3 regions of the Paenarthrobacter sp. AT5 genome follow, and region 2 is predicted to be linked to each of the others. Evidence: predicted binding sites of a transcription regulator. Region 2 holds the regulator's gene; each other region holds the start of a gene.

Evidence for each region. The regulator LexA, encoded in region 2, represses DNA repair genes until DNA is damaged. The targets are predictions, from matches to a motif close to TCGAACANNTGTTCGA.
Region 1: RI444_RS01045 (LexA family protein) is a predicted target of LexA. The motif match lies at 3,133-3,148, and genes of this name have one in related genera.
Region 3: RI444_RS21000 (shikimate dehydrogenase) is a predicted target of LexA. The motif match lies at 3,595-3,610, and genes of this name have one in related genera.

What each region holds. Positions count from the first base shown of each region.
Region 1 covers NZ_CP136441.1:215,524-221,896, forward strand. Annotated here, with positions in the region: gene radA (DNA repair protein RadA) at 1-991, opposite strand, end outside; gene RI444_RS01035 (hypothetical protein) at 1,086-1,367, opposite strand; gene RI444_RS01040 (Y-family DNA polymerase) at 1,396-2,694, opposite strand; gene RI444_RS01045 (LexA family protein) at 2,687-3,118, opposite strand; gene RI444_RS01050 (GNAT family N-acetyltransferase) at 3,246-3,731, opposite strand; gene RI444_RS01055 (ArsR/SmtB family transcription factor) at 3,755-4,108, opposite strand; gene RI444_RS01060 (aquaporin) at 4,156-4,893, opposite strand; gene RI444_RS01065 (ArsR family transcriptional regulator) at 4,939-5,613, shown strand; gene RI444_RS01070 (arsenate reductase ArsC) at 5,795-6,217, shown strand; gene trxB (thioredoxin-disulfide reductase) at 6,254-6,373, shown strand, end outside.
Region 2 covers NZ_CP136441.1:1,579,779-1,586,151, forward strand. Annotated here, with positions in the region: gene hflX (GTPase HflX) at 244-1,806, shown strand; gene RI444_RS07245 (ATP-dependent DNA helicase) at 1,799-3,856, shown strand; gene lexA (transcriptional repressor LexA) at 3,853-4,599, opposite strand; gene RI444_RS07255 (LysM peptidoglycan-binding domain-containing protein) at 4,940-5,296, shown strand; gene RI444_RS07260 (histidinol-phosphate transaminase) at 5,375-6,373, shown strand, end outside.
Region 3 covers NZ_CP136441.1:4,504,429-4,510,801, forward strand. Annotated here, with positions in the region: gene pcaH (protocatechuate 3,4-dioxygenase subunit beta) at 1-671, opposite strand, end outside; gene RI444_RS20995 (bifunctional sugar phosphate isomerase/epimerase/4-hydroxyphenylpyruvate dioxygenase family protein) at 726-2,606, opposite strand; gene RI444_RS21000 (shikimate dehydrogenase) at 2,606-3,502, opposite strand; gene RI444_RS21005 (IclR family transcriptional regulator) at 3,754-4,524, opposite strand; gene RI444_RS21010 (MFS transporter) at 4,727-6,049, shown strand; gene RI444_RS21015 (FG-GAP repeat domain-containing protein) at 6,116-6,373, opposite strand, start outside.

The DNA.
Region 1 (6,373 bases), 1.4 Mb from region 2:
CCAAGCCGCTGGTGGCCCGCCGCGGCTGGGCGTTGGCGCTGTCCGCCAAGAGCGACTGCACCTCTGCAAGGAGAGGGCGGCGCCCCTCCATAGTGACCGTGATGCAGGTACCCGAGACGGGTTCGCGGGTCCGCGAAACGAACAGCCCGCTCGGATCAGCCAGCCCCTCGATTCCGGCCTCGTTCAGGTCGAAGCAGCCGACGTCGTCCGTGGCGCCGTAGCGGTTCTTGACGGCGCGAAGCAAGCGAAGCCGTGAGTGGCGCTCGCCTTCGAACTGGCACACAACATCCACCAGGTGTTCAAGGAGCCGCGGCCCGGCAATGTTTCCGTCCTTGGTGACGTGGCCGACCAAGAGAGTGGTCATGTTGCGGCGTTTGGCAGCGGCGATGATTGAAGCCGCGACTTCGCGCACCTGGGAAACACCGCCAGCGCTGCCTTCGACGTCGGCACTGCTCAACGTCTGCACCGAGTCCACGATGAGGAGTTTGGGTTCCAGCTTTTCCACCTGGCCAAGCGCCTGGCCCAGATCCGTCTCTGCCGACAGGTAAAGGGTGTGCGCCACCGCATCGATCCGCTCGGCCCTCAACTTCACCTGTGCAGCGGACTCTTCACCCGTGATGTAGAGGACGTCCTGCCCGGTGCGGGCAAACTTCGCGGCGACGTCCAGCAGGAGGGTGGACTTCCCGACGCCGGGTTCCCCGGCGAGCAGGATGACGGCGCCGGGGACCAGCCCTCCTCCCAGGACGCGGTCGAGTTCGTCCACGCCTGTGGGCAGGAACGCTGCGGTTGTCCCGTCTACCTCAGCGATCCGGCGGGCCGGCTCCAGCACTGTAGCCGCCGCCGTCGTACGCGCAACCGTGGCGCCGTACTCCTCGACGGTTCCCCAGGCCTGGCACTCGCCGCACCGACCCACCCATTTGATGGCCGTCCAACCACATTCGGCGCATTTGTAAGCGGGTGTCTTGGAAGCACGGGACGTCTTGGAAGCCATGCGTTCAAGGTTAGCCGGGGGGACTGACAGGATAAGGCAGCGATCTGTTCCCGGGGTTGTTCCGGCACGGCGGCGCGGCACGGATCATAGGGCATCAGCTGATTGATTCGAGCCGCCAAGCGACGTCCAGCGGCTCCCGGCGAAGTGTGAAAGTCCGCAGTTCCGCCCCTGCCGTGGGGAGTTTGGCTTGGACTTGCCAGTGCTCGCGCGGGGTGTCACCTGCGGAGTCCTGCGTAAACCAGTGGTCGGCGTGGATGTCCGGGTCCACCATCCAGATCACTCCGTCATGGCGGATGGCCATCGGGGTGCCGCCTGGGCTGAACCGGACAGCGACCTCATGGAGTGTGCAGTTCGGGTGTTCGGGAGCCAGGGTCATGGGGGCTTCTTTCTACTTGTCAGCAGGGTCAGGCGGCTTTGACGAGGGGGAGTTCGTCCCAGTGGGTGGTGTATCTGGGGGAGAGCATGTCGCGTTTCATGGTCCAGTCGGGTCCGCCGCGGATGCCTGCGTGCCCGAGGCCGATTGTTCCGCGTCCATAGCGTTTGGAGACGTCCTCGAGCAGGGTCCCGATGCCGCGTTCTTCGTGGGGATTTTGGAACAGTTCCAGCGGCTTCTGGTTCCCGGTGGGACGCAGGTCGGTGACCATGATTCCCGCCCGCACGTACTTCACGTTTTCGTGGATCTGGGGGAGCAGTGCATGGGCGGCCCTGGTGAGCAGCACGGGGTCGGCGGTTGGTGCGGGCAGGGTCAGGCAGACCGACGGGAAGGATTTCTCGTTGGGGTTGAAGTGGGACGTAGCGGCGAACGCGGTCAGGACCTTGGCCTGCAGGTCGTGTTTGGCCAGGCGTGCAGAGGCCATCTGGGCGTAGACGCTCATGACCTGCCGCAACCCTGCCGCCGTGGTGATCGGCGTGGAGAAGGAACGGGAGAAGATCAGTTGGTCCCTGCCGACGCGTTCCTCTTCCATGGGGATGCATGGTGTGCCTTGCAGTTCCAGGACGGTGCGCATCATGACGATGGAGAATCTGTCCCGGATCGCCACGGGGTTCGCCCGGGCCAGATCCAGAATCGAAAAGATGCCCATCGCGTTCAGGCGCTTGGTGAGCCGGGTGGCGACTCCCCAAATTTCGATCACGGAAAGCCGCCCCATCAGCGCCTCGCGCTGTTCCGCGGGTACTGATTCCCACCTGCATACGCCGCGGAAGGCCGGATTGTGCTTGGCCCATTTGTTGCACAGCTTGGCCAGGGTCTTGGTGGGGGCTATGCCGACACAGACGGGCACGCCGACGTGCCGCCGGCAGGCCGTACGAATGGTCCGGCCCAACTCCAGCAGTTGCTCCGGTTCGCCTTTGACGCCCAGGAATGCTTCGTCGATTGAGTAGACCTCCAACCAGGCCGAGTAGCGGCCCAGCAATTCCATGACCCGGGCGGAGATGTCGCCGTAGAGTTCGTAGTTGCTGGAGAGGGCCACCAGACCCCATTCCTTGGCGCGGGGCCGGAGTTTGAACCACGGCTCGCCGAGGCCGATTCCCAGCTTCTTGGCTTCAGGGGAACGGGTGACGGCGCAGCCGTCATTGTTGGAGAGCACGATTACCGGTTTGCCTTCCAGGGAAGGGTTGAAGGCGCGCTCGGCCGAAGCGTAGAAGCAGTTAACGTCCACGTGCGCGATTTCCTGCATCCGGCGCATTAGTGCTGGCCTAGACATGGTGCAGGCACCTCGTGGCCACGCCCCAGATGGTGATTTCGGACAGCGCCGGAACCACGATGTCCGGAAAACGGGGATTGTCCGCCTGCAAAAGCACGGCCGTGGGAGTGATCCGGAGCCGCTTGATGGTCAATTCCCCGTCAAGCACCGCGATCACCACGGAGCCGTCCTTCGGTTCCAAGGCACGGTTGACGATCAGCTCGTCCCCGTCACTGATCCCGGCCTGCTCCATCGACTGCCCGGTGACCCGGACGATGAATGTGCTGGTCACATCTTTGATCAGGTGCTCGTTGAGGTCGATCCGGCCCTCAAAGTAGTCCTGCGCCGGCGAGGGATAACCGGCGGCCACCGCGACCGGCGCCACCAGGATCCTCACCAGAGACAGTCCCGCATCTATCACGCGGGGGCCAACTATCACGCCCACAACACACCTTTTATTCGAATTTATGTTCGAATTAACTGTACTGCAGGCGGCCGACAAAATAGCTTCTTAATCGAACGCATCCGAGGCGACTCTTCGCCGTGGCCCGGCCGGCAGTGCTACGAGGCCATCAGATCAGTGCGGAACGCCGTTCGATGAGGAGTGTGTCGCGCCATTGCCCGGCGAGTGGACCGTGCGGCATGCGGGCGATGCGATTGCGGCGTCCGACTACTGTGAAGCCGTGGGTCTGGTGGAGTTTGAGGCTGGGTTCGTTTTCGGGGAAGACGCTGGATTGAATAGTCCAGATCCCTGCGCTCTCGGTGGAGGCGATCAGTGCCTGGAGCAGGGCGGCGCCGATGCCCTGACCGTGGGCGTCCGTGCTGACGTAGATGGAGTGTTCGACCACTCCGGCGTATGCGGTCCGGGATGACACCGGCGTGACGGCTGCCCAGCCCAGAGCGGCCCGGCCTGGTAGGCCGGCGACGTGGCGGTGGCCGGGGAGCCGCGTGGTGTTGAACGCCTCCCAGTCGGGGGCGGTGGATTCGAACGTGGCGTGGCCGCCGTCGATCCCTTCCTGGTAGATCCTTCGCACCGCGGGCCAGTCCCCGGGCTGCATTGCCCTGATCGGCGCTGCGGGGCTCACAGCGTGGCGAGCGTCGCGGCGACCTCATCGAGGGCGCCGGGGACGAGGGAGAAGTAGGCCCACGTGCCGCGCTTCTCCCGGTGCAGCAGCCCGGCCTCTACCAGCACTTTGAGGTGGTGGGACACGGTAGGTTGGCTCAGTTCCAGCGGCCCGGGGAGGTCGCATACGCACGCTTCGCCGGTGGATGAGGCCTTGACGATGGAGAGCAGCCGGAGCCGGTTCGGGTCGGCCAGGGCCTTGAAGACCATGGCCCGCTGCTTGGCTTCCTCGGCATCGAGGGCAGCAGCATCGGGGGCGCAGCAGCCACGGTCGGCGGTAGTATCCGGTTCGAGGGTCAGCGGAGAAGTCATCTCCCCATTATGCCCGAATATTGACAAGCATCAATATCAAGTTGCGGTCAGGCCGTCTCTTTGGCGGGGTGCGGAACGACGACGTCGTCCGCGGCACTCCCAGCCGCGGGGAACAGGGCCAGTAGTAGGCCCAGGCCCAGTGCGGCGCCAGTGATCTGGGCGAGGATGAAGCCGGGAACGGAGGCCGGGGCGATGCCTGCGAAGGTATCGGTGAAAATCCGGCCGATGGTCACGGCTGGGTTCGCGAACGAGGTCGAGGACGTGAACCAGTATGCGGCCCCGATGTATGCCCCGACCGCCGGGGCGGCCAGCAGTCCGCGGTTTGTGCGGGCCAGGGAGAAGATGAGAAGGATGAGCCCGGCGGTGGCGACGGCTTCAGCGACCAGGTGCCCGGGCGTGGTGCGGTCCTTGGTTGAGGTCGAGGTCCCGAGGTCGAACATCACGTTGGCCAGGACGCTGCCGCCGATCGCACCAGCGACTTGCGCCACTGCGTAGATGCCGAGTTCGGTCAGGTTCAGTCCGGTGCCATGGCGCCGGCCCAGGAACCAGTCCGCCGCGGAAACGACCGGGTTGAAGTGCGCCCCGCTGACGGGGCCGAACACCAGGATCAGCACCGTGAGCCCCAGCACCGTGGCGGTGCTGTTTTCCAGCAACTGCAGGCCGACGTCGTTCGGGGACAACTGCTGCGCGGCGATCCCGGACCCGACCACGACGGCGACAAGCAGGCAGGTGCCGATCAGTTCGGCCAAGGCGCGGCGCCACAATAGCGGCTGCTGTGAAGTCATGCCACAAGCTTGACCCGGAAAATTATCTCAGTCAAAATTGAACCAATGGAAACTGAGCGAACCACCTTTGACGTTCGGCTAGCGAAGCATGCGGCCCTGGCCGACGCTGCCCGGCTGCGGATCGTGGATCTGCTCACCTTGGGTGACTACTCGCCCAGCGAACTGCAGGCCGAGCTTCGCATCCCCTCCAACCTGCTCTCCCACCACCTGCGCACCCTCGAGGTTGCAGGCCTGGTCGGGCGGCACCGCTCCGAAGCAGACAAGCGCCGCAGCTACCTCAGCCTCACCCCTGGCTCCCTGGATGGTCTCACTCCCGGTGTCGGGCATGCCGTGCGCCGGGTGTTGTTCGTGTGCACCCACAACAGTGCCCGCTCCCAACTGGCTACCGCCCTCTGGCGGCAGGCCAGCGATATCCCGGCCGCTTCCGCGGGCACCCACCCCGCCGAACGCATCGCTCCCGGGGCCATCGAGATCGCGGCCCGGCATGGGCTGGACCTCGGCCACCGTGCTCCGCAGCACCTGGATGACGTCGCCGACGGGCGCGACTTCATCATCACCGTTTGCGACAGTGCCCACGAAGAGCTCGCCGCCCCGCCAAGCAATATTCACTGGTCCGTTCCGGACCCCGTCCGGTCCGGCACCCCCGCCGCTTTCGAGCACGCCTACCAGGACATCACCCGCCGAATCAGCGACCTCGCCCCACGTTTGCACGCCGCCTGAACACCCACGCCAACCACCCAAACGCCGGGGCCAAACCTCGCCTCATCTAAATATTGACAATCATCAATGTTTTGGGAAATACTCCCTACATCGACGAACATCAATATCTGGAGGGTGTGGGTTGCGGCCCCGAATAGCCAAGCCGAACAGCTCACCCAACCCAAACCCAGGAGAACTCCTTATGAGCACCGAAACCGTCAAGAAGCCGTCCGTTCTGTTCGTCTGCGTCCACAACGCCGGCCGGTCCCAGATGGCCGCAGCGTTCCTGACCACTCTGGCGCACGGCGCGATCGAGGTCCGCTCCGCCGGTTCCCAGCCTGCGGACAAGGTCAATCCCGCAGCCGTCGAGGCCATGGCCGAACTCGGCATCGACATGTCCGCCGAGATCCCGAAGGTCCTGACCACCGAGGCCGTGCAGGCCTCGGACGTTGTGATCACGATGGGCTGCGGGGACGAATGCCCGTACTTCCCCGGCAAGCGCTACGAGGACTGGGTCCTGGAAGACCCGGCAGGGCAGGGTGTGGAGGCGGTCCGTCCGATCCGGGACGAGATCAAGAGCCGCATCGAGGACCTGATCGCTTCCCTGATCCCAGCCGCCAAATAACCCGGCCCTTCCAGTCTCTCTCTTAGGAGCAGTTTCGTGAGCACCGAACAACTGATCATCATCGGCTCCGGCCCTGCCGGGTACACCGCAGCCATTTACGCCGCCCGCGCCGGCCTCAAGCCTTTGGTCCTGGCCGGGTCCGTCACCGCCGGCGGG
Region 2 (6,373 bases):
CCGGTTCCTCCGGACGGGTGCAGGATGTCCACGCCGGGTAAGCCGGAGTATCAGGCTTTCTTCACACGGACCTGACGGACCCTCCACAGCGGACCATCACAGAGTCGGGCAGCGCACGTGACCGCTGCCATACGAACCAACAGGAGGCCCTTTTTGGCCCAGGCCCGTCAGCCCAGCGCGAATACCCACGCGAAAGACACCAATCAGCACTATTCTGGAATTGCCGAACAGTCTAAGGAGACCATGACCACCCAGAAGCACTCCGGATCCGATTCCGACGCCCAGGACATGAGTCCTGAAGAAATCCAGGCCGTCATCGACCGGATTCTGTCCAAGGATGTACCCGCAGGCGCATCCGGAGATACCGACGCCAAAGGCGTCCTTGGCAAGGCCCAGGCGATCTCCGCGCTTGAGGAAGAGCACAGCGTTTACGACGGTGAGCAGGAAGACCTGGCCGAACGTCGGGCACTGCGTCGAACAGCAGGCCTTTCAACCGAACTCGAAGACGTCACCGAAGTTGAATACCGGCAGTTGCGCCTCGAGCGGGTGGTCCTCGCCGGACTGTGGACCGAAGGTACCTTGGCTGACGCCGAGAACTCGCTCCGTGAGCTGGCTGCGCTGGCAGAGACGGCAGGTTCGGAAGTCCTCGACGGAATCGTCCAACGCCGCACCAAGCCGGACCCCGGGACGTTCCTCGGCTCCGGAAAAGCCCAGGAACTGAAAGCTATTGTGGCGGCAACGGGCGCAGACACCGTTGTGGTAGACACCGAGCTCTCCCCATCACAGCGCCGAGGCCTTGAAGACATCGTGAAGGTCAAGGTAGTGGACCGCACGACGCTGATCCTGGATATCTTCGCCCAGCACGCCAAGAGCCGTGAAGGCAAGGCACAGGTGGAGCTTGCCCAGCTGGAGTACCTGCTCCCGCGGCTTCGTGGCTGGGGCGAATCGATGTCCCGCCAGGCCGGTGGCCAGGTGGGTGGCGCCGGGGCCGGTATGGGCTCCCGCGGCCCCGGTGAAACCAAGATCGAACTTGATCGCCGCCGGATCCGGACACGCATGGCTAAGTTGCGGCGGGAAATCGCCGCGATGAAGCCGGCGCGCGAGACCAAGCGCGCCAACCGCCGTCGTAATTCCGTGCCGTCGGTAGCAATTGCCGGCTACACGAACGCCGGCAAGTCCTCGCTGCTCAACCGCCTGACAGACGCCGGCGTCCTGGTGGAGAACGCACTGTTCGCCACGCTTGACCCCACTGTGCGGAAGGCGCAGACCCCGGACGGCATCGGGTACACCTTGGCGGACACCGTTGGGTTCGTCCGCTCCCTCCCGACGCAATTGGTGGAAGCGTTCCGTTCCACGCTGGAAGAAGTGGCGGACGCGGACCTGATCCTGCACGTCGTCGACGCATCCCACCCGGATCCTGAAGGCCAGATCGCTGCCGTTCGGGCCGTATTCAGCGAGGTCGACGCCCGCAAGGTTCCGGAAATCATCGTCCTGAACAAGGTGGACGTAGCTGATCCGTTCGTGGTGGAGCGCCTGAAGCAGAAGGAGCCACGCCACGCGGTTGTTTCCACCCGTACGGGGCAGGGAATCCAGGAGCTTCTGGAAACCATCAGCCAAGCCATCCCTCGTCCGGGGGTGCGTTTGGAGCTGCTCATTCCGTATGAGCGCGGCGAACTGATCAACAGGCTGCACAGCCCCGATGCCGATATCCTCAGCATCGAACACGTGGAAAACGGTACGCGGTTGGTGGCGATGGTCCACGAAGGCCTGGCCGCCGAGCTGGAGTCATTCGTCACCAATGGTTGAGCAGGTGGCGGCGGAGACCGCCGAAACGGCAGGGGAGAGGTTTACCCTCGAACTGCTGGAGAAGGCTGTTGCCGGTTTGGGTGGCCAGAGCCGCCCCGGGCAGCAGGAAATGGCAAAGCATGTGACCCGGGCCATCGAGTCCGGCGAGCATCTGCTGGTCCAGGCAGGGACGGGCACAGGTAAGTCGCTGGCCTACCTGATCCCGTTGATTGCCCATTCCATGGACAGCAACAAGCCGACGCTGGTTTCCACCGCCACTTTGGCCCTCCAGACCCAGATCGTGGGCAGGGATTTGCCCCGCCTGCTGGAGACCATTACTCCCGCCTTGGAGCGCCCGGTCAACGTGGCGCTCGTCAAAGGCCGGGCGAACTACGTTTGCCTGCAGAAGCTCGAGGGAGGGTTCCCCAGCGAGGAACCCTCCGAGGGGCAGCTTTTTTCGCTCGGAGAGGACGCCAGCGTGCCGCACTTTGCGGCTTCGGTGGGCGGAGCGTCGTCGCAGCTGGGCAAGGAAGTCCTCCGTCTGCGGGAGTGGGCCGGCAAGACGGCCACAGGCGACCGGGATGAGCTCATGCCCGGCGTTACGGACAGGGCGTGGAGACAGGTTTCGGTCACGTCCATGGAATGCCTGGGGGCGCAGAAGTGTCCGCTCGCCGAGGAGTGCTTCAGCGAGTTGGCACGGGCCAAGGCGGCGGAGGCGGACGTCGTGGTCACCAACCACGCGATGCTTGCCGTCAGTGCTTTCGAGGGCCTGGCCGTGCTGCCCGAGTATGACGTCGTTGTGGTCGATGAGGCCCACGAACTGCAGGACCGGGTTACCGGAGCGGTATCCGGGCAGCTGTCGGTGGCCATGGTCCACGCCGCTGCGTCCAGTGCCCGCAAGCACACAGCGATCACCGTCGACGCCTTGAACGCTGCGGCGGACCGCTTGGATCTGGCGCTGGTGGGGGTTCCCAGCGGCTTGCAGCCGAACGGCTTGAACGACGAGCTGCTCGACTGCCTCGACCAGCTGCGGGACGCCACGCGCGCCGCGCTGTCCGATTCGAAAACGGACTCCTCCAACGCCGTCGACGGCGGACGGCAGCTTGCGCGGTCGCGCCTGATGCTCATCCTGGAACTCTGCGAGAGGCTGCTCACGGCGAAGGAAAACCGGGAAGTGGTCTGGTTCTCCAGGAACGCCGCTTTCGATCCGCAGCAGGGCTACTCCCAGCCCGATGACTCCGCACCTGCGCTCATCAACGTCGCACCGCTGAGCGTCGCAGGGCGTCTCCGTGAAGGACTGTTTGCCGATCACACAGTGGTGTTGACGTCCGCTACGCTCGCCATCGGCTCGGCCTTCGAACCGGCCGCCGGCGGATTGGGGCTGGTGGGGGACGGCGCGCCCAGCTGGACAGGACTGGACGTCGGGTCCCCCTTCGACTACCCCAAGCAGGGTGTTCTGTATGTCGCCCAGCACCTGCCGAAGCCGGGCAGGGGCACGTCGCCGGAGGCCTTGGACGAACTCGAAGACCTCATCCGGGCATCCGGTGGGGGAGCGCTGTGCCTTTTCTCCTCGCGGCGCGCGGCGGAAGAAGCGGCTGATGCCATGCGGTCGCGTTTGGACGTGGACATCCTGTGCCAGGGCGAATCCACCATGGCGGCGCTTGTGAAGCAGTTCTCCGATGAACCGGACACCTGTCTCTTCGGCACCATGTCCCTGTGGCAGGGGGTGGATGTTCCGGGTGGTTCCTGCCGCCTGGTTGTCATCGACCGCATCCCCTTCCCGCGGCCGGACGATCCGCTCATGACCGCACGCTCCCGGGCGGTGGCACAGTCCGGTGGTAACGGATTCATGGCGGTCTCAGCAACGCATGCGGCCATTAGGTTGGCGCAGGGCGCCGGGCGCCTTATCCGGTCGACAGGGGACAAGGGCGTGGTTGCCGTTCTTGACTCCCGGCTCTCCACGGAAAGGTACGGAGGCTTCCTGCGTGCCGCACTCCCGCCATTCTGGACGACGACGGACCGCAAGGTAGTGCAGGGAGCTTTGGGGCGGTTGGCGAAGCAGGACCCCTAGAGGGAGCGCAGCACCGAAACGACCTTGCCCATGATGGTGGCTTGATCGCCGAGGATGGGTTCGTACTGGGTGTTTTGGGGGAGCAGCCAGGTGTGCCCGTCGCGCTGGCGGAAGGTCTTGACGGTCGCTTCGTCATCAAGGAGGGCGGCCACGATGTCGCCGTTGACGGCGTCGTTCTGACGGCGGACCACCACCCAGTCGCCGTCGCAGATCGCGGCATCGATCATCGAGTCACCAGCGACTTTGAGCATGAACAGTTCGCCGTGGCCAACCAATTGCCGGGGGAGCGGGACGACGTCCTCGACGGATTGATCGGCGAGGATCGGGCCGCCGGCCGCGATCCGTCCTACCAAGGGCACCATGGCGGTGTCACTGGCAGTTGCCAGCGCGGTGACATCCATGCCGCCGCTGCTGAGCAGTGTGCCGGGAGCCTCCACCCCGGGAATGCCGGCGCCGCTGTCCAACGTCAGGGGCATGAGGACTTCCATGGCACGCGGTCGCTTGGGATCACGGCGGAGGTAACCAAGCTTCTCCAGCTGGGATAGCTGATGGGTAACGCTCGACAGGCTGGCGAGGCCGACGGTATCCCCGATCTCGCGCATGCTGGGTGGATACCCGTTGTCATTGACCGACCGCTGGATGGTCTCGAGGATTTTCTTCTGCCGGACGGTGAGGCTCTTGGGGGCTTTGGGGGCCTGTTGGCTGCGCAGGGATGCCCTGCCTCCTGTGGCTTTTGCTGCCATGTTCGCCAATGCCCTTCCGTTCCGCCCCGGGCCTGGTCCGTTGATGCCCGAAGATGCCGGGCCCAAAAATGTCAGACCCTCCTGATGCACTGAATCTGTGCCTGTTTCTTCACTCAAACGTAGGTCAGGCACGGGCGTTTATCAAACATTTGTTCTAGCGAGTCTCGACACCATTCGTTGATAAGTGCTAAAAATGTCATAGCAAGGTTCGAATATGTGTTCTATAAGCCGTTGTCGATGTTCGAAGGATGTTCGAACGCCGGCGCGGAGTGCACACAGAGAATTGGCAAGCCTGCGCGGTTCCGCCGGCGCAGGCAATCCTTCAGGAGGGCTCAGGCTCATGTCCGCTGTTACGTTCCACCATTTCCGCTCCATCCCCGCCCCGGCGCGCATCAGGCTGACGCGGCGCGGCAGGATGGTCTTCTTCGGCATTCCCGCAATGCTCCTCGTTGCCGCCCTCCTCAGCCTGGCGGGCTTCCTCAACTCGCCGGCAAAGGCATCGGACAGCCAGGCGCAGCTTCAGCCTCCTGTCGCAGTGAGCGTGACCGTCCAGCCGGGTCAGTCCCTCTGGGGAATCGCGGGAGCTGCTGCGCCGGAACGTGACCCCCGCGACGTGATTGCGGAAATCATCGAGCTCAATGATCTCCGCGGAGGCCGTATCCAGCCCGGCCAGCAGCTGTTCGTCCCTGCCGGCTAGCCCACCGGAAAGTTTCCCAAGGGCCAGGCTCGGTGTCACAGTTACAGGGCACTTCGGCCGGACCCTTAAACTGTTGTAGTGACTGACCAGCTTGAGCGACTCGACCGACTTCCCCTCCGGACCAACCTGCGTGGACTAAGCCCCTATGGCGCTCCGCAGCTTGATGTCCCGATTTTGCTCAACGTGAACGAAAACACCCATGGTGTTCCTGCCGATGTTCAGGCGGCCATCACCGAAGCCGTCGCGGCGGCGGCCACCGGGCTCAATCGCTACCCGGACCGTGAATTCACCGAACTCCGGGAAGCGCTGGCAGAGTACCTCGGCCATGGACTTACTCCCGGCAACATCTGGGCGGCCAACGGCTCAAACGAAGTTCTGCAGCAGATACTCCAGGCCTTCGGGGGCCCCGGCCGTAAAGCGTTGGGCTTCCCGCCCACGTATTCCATGTATCCGTTGCTTGCCAGCGGAACCGATACCGAATACGTCCTCGGTGTCCGGGCGGATGACTACGGTCTGGATGCAGCCTCAGCGGCCAGGCAGGTCGCCGAAACCGGCGCCAACATCGTCTTCCTTTGCTCCCCGAACAACCCGACGGGTACCGGCCTTGGGCTGGACGTCGTGGAGGCCGTCTATGAAGCGGGTGAAGCCAGCCAGGCAATCGTGATCGTGGACGAGGCCTATCACGAGTTCGCCCACGACAACACCCCGAGCGCCTTGACCCTGTTGCCCGGGAGGGAGCGCTTGATCGTCTCCCGGACCATGAGCAAGGCTTTCGCTCTTGCCGGAGCCCGGTTGGGTTACATGGCAGCTGCTCCCGAGGTGACCGATGCGATCAGGCTTGTCCGCTTGCCCTACCACCTCTCTGCCGTCACGCAGGCTACTGCCCTCGCCGCTCTGCGTCACCGCGAGGCCCTGATGGCCGACGTCGAGGATATCAAGGTGCAGCGGGACCGGATCGTGACGGAGCTCCTTCGAATGGGCCTCAAGCCCGCGGCGTCGGACTCCAACTATGTGTTCTTCGGCGGCTTGGAGAACCCGCACGAGGTATGGCAGGGCTTGCTTGATGCCGGCGTGCTG
Region 3 (6,373 bases), 1.8 Mb from region 2:
CCCGGGAAGTACATCTGGGTGACGATGCGCTGCGTGAACTCGGAGCCGAACATGGAGAAGTGGATGTGGGCCGGGCGCCATGCGTTGAGGTGGTTTTTCCACGGGTACGCGCCGGGCTTGATGGTGGTGAAGGAGTAGGAGCCGTCGGCACCGGTGATGCAACGTCCGACGCCGGTGAAGTTGGGGTCGAGCGGGGCGGGGTGCTGGTCACGCTTGTGGATGTAGCGGCCGGCGGCGTTCGCCTGCCAGATTTCCACGAGCTGGCCCGCAACCGGGCGGCCGTCGCCGTCCAGGACGCGGCCGGAGACGATGATGCGTTCGCCTTGGGGTTCGCCGTTGTGCTGGATGGTCAGGTCCGACTCCAGCGCGTGCACGTCCTGGTGACCGAAAGCGGGCGAGTAGAGCTCGATCGTTTCCGGGTCGGCATGGTGCAGGCTCTTGGTGGGGTGGCGCAGGATGCTGCTGCGGTACGGAGCATAGTCCAGGCGCGGCATGGTCTCAGGAGCCTTGCCGTTCTTCAGGGCCTCGGCGTACTTGTCGCCGATCGCTTTGATCTCGGCACTGAGGTCCGCCTGCGTCTCCACCTTTCCGGCGTCGTGGGCGGCGTGTGGCCCGGCCGGCGGCACGAGTTCCTCTGATTCAAGAGCTTGCGCGGTGTTGTCTTGCGGCACAACCGGCTCCTTTCTGTGGCTTCGTTGTCAACTTCGTTGTCAGGGTGCAGGCAGCTATGCCCGGTGGAGTGAGTCATATTGGACGGCGTGGCGGACTGGTGCGTTCGGGGCTCCGTAACCGTCGTAGTTGCCCCGGCGCTCCACCATTTCGAAGAACACGCTGCCCACGGTGGCGGTGTAGAAGTGGAGGAATTCACCGTTGGCGTCCCGGTCATACAGGAGGTTGAGCTCCTTGAGGGTGGCCAGGAAACCCGGTTCAAGATCAAACCGCGCGTCCAGGTCCTCGTAGTAGTTGGCTGGAATCTGCAGGAACTCAAGGCCGCGTTCCCGTGCTGACCGGGCTGTTGCCACGAGGTCATCCACGGCGAAGGCGATGTGTTCCTGGTAAGTCTTTGGCGCTGACGCCTGCTGCACGGGCGCCAGGTTCAGCACCAGCCGGACCGCGCCGTTGCTGGCCTGCATCACTTGCGAGCGCACCAAGCCGCTGGGGCTGGGGACCTCGGCGAACGGCTGCGGTTCCAGGGCGAGGGCGCTGGTGTAGAAAAGGACAGCTTCGTCGAAGTGCTGCCAAGGCTGAGCGAGGTTTACGTGGTCAATGACTGCTGTTCGGGCAGCCCGCGAGTGCTCCAGCCCTTCGCCGAATTCCTGTGTCCATGCCGCTGTGCCGTCTGGGCTGCCTTGGCAGAGGAAGATCTCGGTGGAGTCCGGGGCGGAGATACCCTGGAACACTTCTTCGTCGGCCTGGACCTTGCGGGACACCACTGGCGCCTTGAGTTGCTGGGCGCGGGCGGAGGCAATCACTGGGGAGTCGACGTCGAACCCCAAAGCGGCGATAGCCGGTTCCGTGTGCAAGGCCGCTTGCTCGTTGATGATCACGCGGGCCTGGCCCATGGTCCAGAGTTGGACGTCCTTGGTGCGGTGCCGGCCCTCGAACTCGAAGCCAAGCTGGCCCAGGAGTTTTTCCAGCTGCGCGGTGTCGTCGGCCTTGACCTCGGCGAAGTTGAACCCGGCGGGCTCGTTCACCTTGGGCAGGGTGGCCAGTTCCATGGGATAACGACGGCGGCCGGCGGCTTTTTGTTCGGATGTCCCGGCGGCGGCGGTTTCTGCGGAGGTGCCCGCCAGCCACTTGGCGCTCTGCTCCTCCAACCAGATGAGTGAGCGCATGGCATCCACGGCCGTGCGCTCCACGTCCGACTGGCGGAACACGTCATTGAACACCTCCAGGGACACCGGTCCCGTGTAGCCTGCCCGGACAACGTGGCCCATGAACTTGGCGAGTTCGAACTGGCCCTCCCCGGGGAAAACCCGGTAGTGGCGGCTCCAGGACAGCACGTCCATGGAGAGCTTGGGGGCGTCGGCCACCTGGACAAAGAAGATCTTGTCCGTGTTGATGTCCTCGATGGGCGCGGTGTCCCAGTCGCGGGAAAGGATGTGGAACGAGTCCAGGCACGTGCCCAGGTTGGGGTGGTCCACTGCCTCCACCAGGCGGTAGGCGTGCTCGTAGTCGTTGACGTGCTTGCCCCATGCCAGGGCCTCGTAGGCCACCTTGACGCCGTGGTCTCCCGCCAGTGCGGCAAGCAGTGCGAGCTGCTCTGCCCGCAGTTGGTCATCGTCGATCGTGGCCGTAGCTACGTTGGAGCAGACCAGGATGGTGTCCATGCCCAGGCGCGCCATGAGCTTGAACTTGGCCTCGGCCCGCTTGAGGTTGGCTTTCAGCAGGTCCGGAGCGACGCCGTCGAAATCGCGGAAAGGCTGGTAGAGGTCCAGGCCCAAGCCGAGGTCGGCGGCCATCTTGCGGATATCTTCAGGACTGAGCGGCGACGTGACCAGGTCCTGCTCAAAGATCTCGATGCCGTCGAAGCCCGCAATGGCGCAGGCCTGCATCTTCTCTTTCAGTGTGCCGGACAGGCAGACGGTGGCGATCCCTGTGCGCATCAGTGGGCCGCCTTCACGAGTGCCGACTCTTCGGTGGCGATGAGCTCAAGGAAATGTTCACGCATGCGGTCGCGGTCGGCGTCTTTTCCGGTGAAGAGCTTGAATGCGTCCGCCGCCTGGCCGACTGCCATCCGGCCGCCGTCGAGCACGTCGCAACCCTTGGCGCGCGCTTCGCGGACCAGCTGCGTTTCGATAGGGCGATAGACGATGTCCGCCACCCAGTGGCGGGGTTCCAGCAGCTCGATGTCGAGCGGCAGTCCGGGATGGGCTGCCATGCCGATCGGGGTGCAGTGGACCAGGCCGTCGGCGAGGGGCATGATGTTTTTCAGGTCGGCCGGCGTGTGCGCGGTGACATTTGCGACCGGGAAAAGTCCGCTGAGCTCAGTGGCACGCTCGGCCGCGCGGTTGGCGTCCATGTCCACAAGGTCCAGATGCTTGACGCCGGCTTTGAGGAGTGCATAGGCGACGGCGGACCCGGCACCTCCCGCGCCCAACTGGACGACGCGGTCCAGCTTCGCTGCCGGCAGTCCGTCGGTGAGCGCCGAACCGAAGCCGGAGAAGTCCGTGTTGTGGCCGATGAAGCGGCCGTCCCGGATCAGGACGGTGTTGACGGCACCCAGGCGATCGGCGTCGTCGGACACTTCATCAAGGTGCTGCAGCACCAGCTGCTTGCACGGGTGCGTGATGTTGAGGCCGTTGAAGCCCATGCGGCCGGCGGCTGTGAGGAGATCCCCGACGGCGGTTGCCGGCAACGCGAGATCCAGAAGGTCGATGGGGCGGTACAGCAAGCGAAGGCCCTGCACATCGGCCTCGCGTTCATGCATGGGCGGAGTCAGCGACGGCATGACGCCTTCGCCTATCAGGCCCACCAAAACGGATTCGGCTCGGTTGCTCATCCTCAAGCTCCTTTTACTTCGGCACCGCGGACTTTGGATTTTCTGGGTCCACGGAGCCGGGTGATATCGAGATTACTACAAATGTTCATATTCCGCACGTATGTTCTTATAGCGAACATTTCCAGCGTGCACACCCAACTAGGTCGCAGTTAAGCGCGTTTAGAGGGGTCAAAACGCGCACTAATGCGACCTAGTTGGGTGGGGGTAGGTGGGTGGGGTCGGTGGGGTTGGCATGGGCGGGGTGGGGTGGGTTAGCGCTGGGGTAGGCGGGCCGCCAGCTCGGCTGCGGCCTCCTGCAAGGTAGGGACGTGTGAAACCAGCTCCTCCATGGTCATTCGGAAGACCGGCACAGCGACGGCCACGGAAGCGAATGCGTTGCCCTGGGCGTTGAGGACGGGGACTGCGACTGCGCGCATACCGATCTCGTTCTCTTCATCCATGACCGCGTAGCCCTGGCGCCGGACCTGCTCGATCTCCTCGCGGAATTTGTCGCGGTCCGTGATGGAGCGTTCCGTCAGCGGATCCAAGGGAAGTTCTTCCAGGAGCCGCTTCCGCTCAACCTCCTCCTCGAAGGCAACGATCGCCTTGCCCACGGAGGTGGTGTGCAACGCGCCGAGATGCCCGGGATCACTGGTTACGCGGAAAGTCTTGGGCCCGTCCACCTTATTGACCGTCAAGTGGTGGTCTCCATCGCGAACCGAGAGGATAGTGGCCTCATGGGTGCGTTCGGTGACCCGCTGCAGGACCGGGAGCGCCGTGGCCGCGAAGCCATGGTGGTTGGAAACGCGCTGCCCCAGCTGGAACACGCGCAGTCCAAGATGGTAGCGACGCCCGTCCGGCTCATAGTCCACAAAGCCGTCGCGGGTGAGCGAACCCAGCAGCCGATACGTGGTGCTGAACGGCAACTCGGCCGCCCTGGCCAGATCTGCGGCGCTCGCCCCCTTCGGCTCGTCACCCAGCAGAACAAGCAGGCTCAGCGCCTTGCCCACCATGTCCGTTTTTGTGCCCTCTTTCACATTCATGGTTCGATGCTCTCATATGGTGAGAGCTATTTCTAGATAGTGGTGACATCTCTTGACAAGTGACCGCTCTCACAGCCAGTATTGCTGTATTGCACAAGTAGCTCTCACCATGTGGTTACTTTTGGGACGATCCGGCCGCACCTAGCCCTCGATCTCCCGCAGAAGCTTGATCCGCGACATCGTCGTCACAGAAGGAACTCCCATGAGCCAAACAATGCCGTCAGCGACGCCCGGCACTGAAACCACCACCGGCACTCCCAAGAAAGCGGCCCTCGCCAGCTTCCTTGGCAGCGCGGTGGAGTACTACGACTTCTTTATCTTCGGTTCGGCAGCGGCGCTGATCTTCCCGCATGTGTTCTTCCCGGACGCCGACGCCAACGCAGCCATCATGTCTTTCGCCACCTTCGGCTTCGCTTACGTTGCCCGCCCGGTGGGAGCGATCATCCTGGGCCACTTCGGGGACAGGATCGGCCGTCAGAAAGTCCTCATGTTCACCCTGGTGCTTATGGGTGCCGCAACCTTCGTGATCGGATGCCTTCCTGACTTCAAGACCATCGGCTGGTGGGCCCCGGTCCTGCTGGTGCTGGCACGGCTGGCCCAAGGCCTTTCGGCCGCAGGCGAGCAAGCCGGCGCTTCGTCGATGACCCTTGAGCACGCTCCGGACAACCGGCGTTCCTTCTTCACCTCCTGGACCCTCACGGGCACCCAGGGCGGTCAGATCCTTGCCGCCCTCGTCTTCATCCCCGTGGTGGCCCTCCCGGACGAGATCAAGTACGGCATCGGCTGGCGCATCCCGTTCTGGCTCAGCGCGGTTGTTGTGATCGTGGCCTACTTCATCCGCCGCACCCTGCACGAGCCCCCGGCCTTCGCAGAAGCCAAGAAGCACAACCAGATCGCCAAGCTTCCCGTGGCCGACCTCCTGAAGCTGCACTGGCGCGACGTCCTGCGCGTTGTGTGCTGCGCGTTCATCGCTGCGGTGAGCACCGTGTTCGGCACCCTGGCCATCAAGTACGCACAGGATGTGGCCCATGTAAGCAGCACCATCACGCTGTGGCTCGTGGTGGTAGCCAACGTCGTTGCCCTGGGTACGCAGCCGCTCTTCGGCACCCTGGCTGACAAGATTGGCCGGAAGCCCGTCTTCATCTACGGCGCTATTGCCAGTGCCATCATGACTCCCGTTTTCCTTCTGACGCTCGAATCCGGAAACGTCCCCCTGATGTTCCTGGTGTCAGTCGTCTTCTTCTCATTCGGTTACGCCGCAGCGAACGCCGTCTGGCCTTCCTTCTACGGTGAAATGTTCAGCACCAAGGTTCGGTTCTCCGGCTTGGCCATCGGCACGCAGCTCGGCTTCCTCATGGCAGGTTTCGCCCCGGCAATCGTCACGGCCATGGGCGGCACCAAGGCCGGCGGCTGGGTACAGATCTCCATCTTCAGCGGAATCATTTGTGCCATTGCCGCAGTCTCCGCCCTGACTGCCCGCGAATCAGCGAAGGTACCAACCGCGGAACTGGGCCTGCGCAAGTAGACCGCCCCAAAAAACGTTCGCCTCCCGGTTCACGAAGAACCGGGGGCGAACGTTTTCTGTGTACTCCTACAGGGGATTCAGTTTCACCGGCTGGAACTTACCCCCACCGGTCCCGGCGTACAGGAGCAAAGTTCCGTCACCGGCTACTCCCACCACCGACGGGTTCCCGGTACCCGTGAAGCCATTGCCCAGAGCGGCGATGCTGGAGAACATGTTCCAGCCGGATCCCAGGTTCACCCGGGAAAGGAAGCCACCCGAACCGTTGCCCGGGTAGAGCCACAATCCCCCGTCGGAAGCACGGCCCAGCAAGTCTTCGCGGCCGTC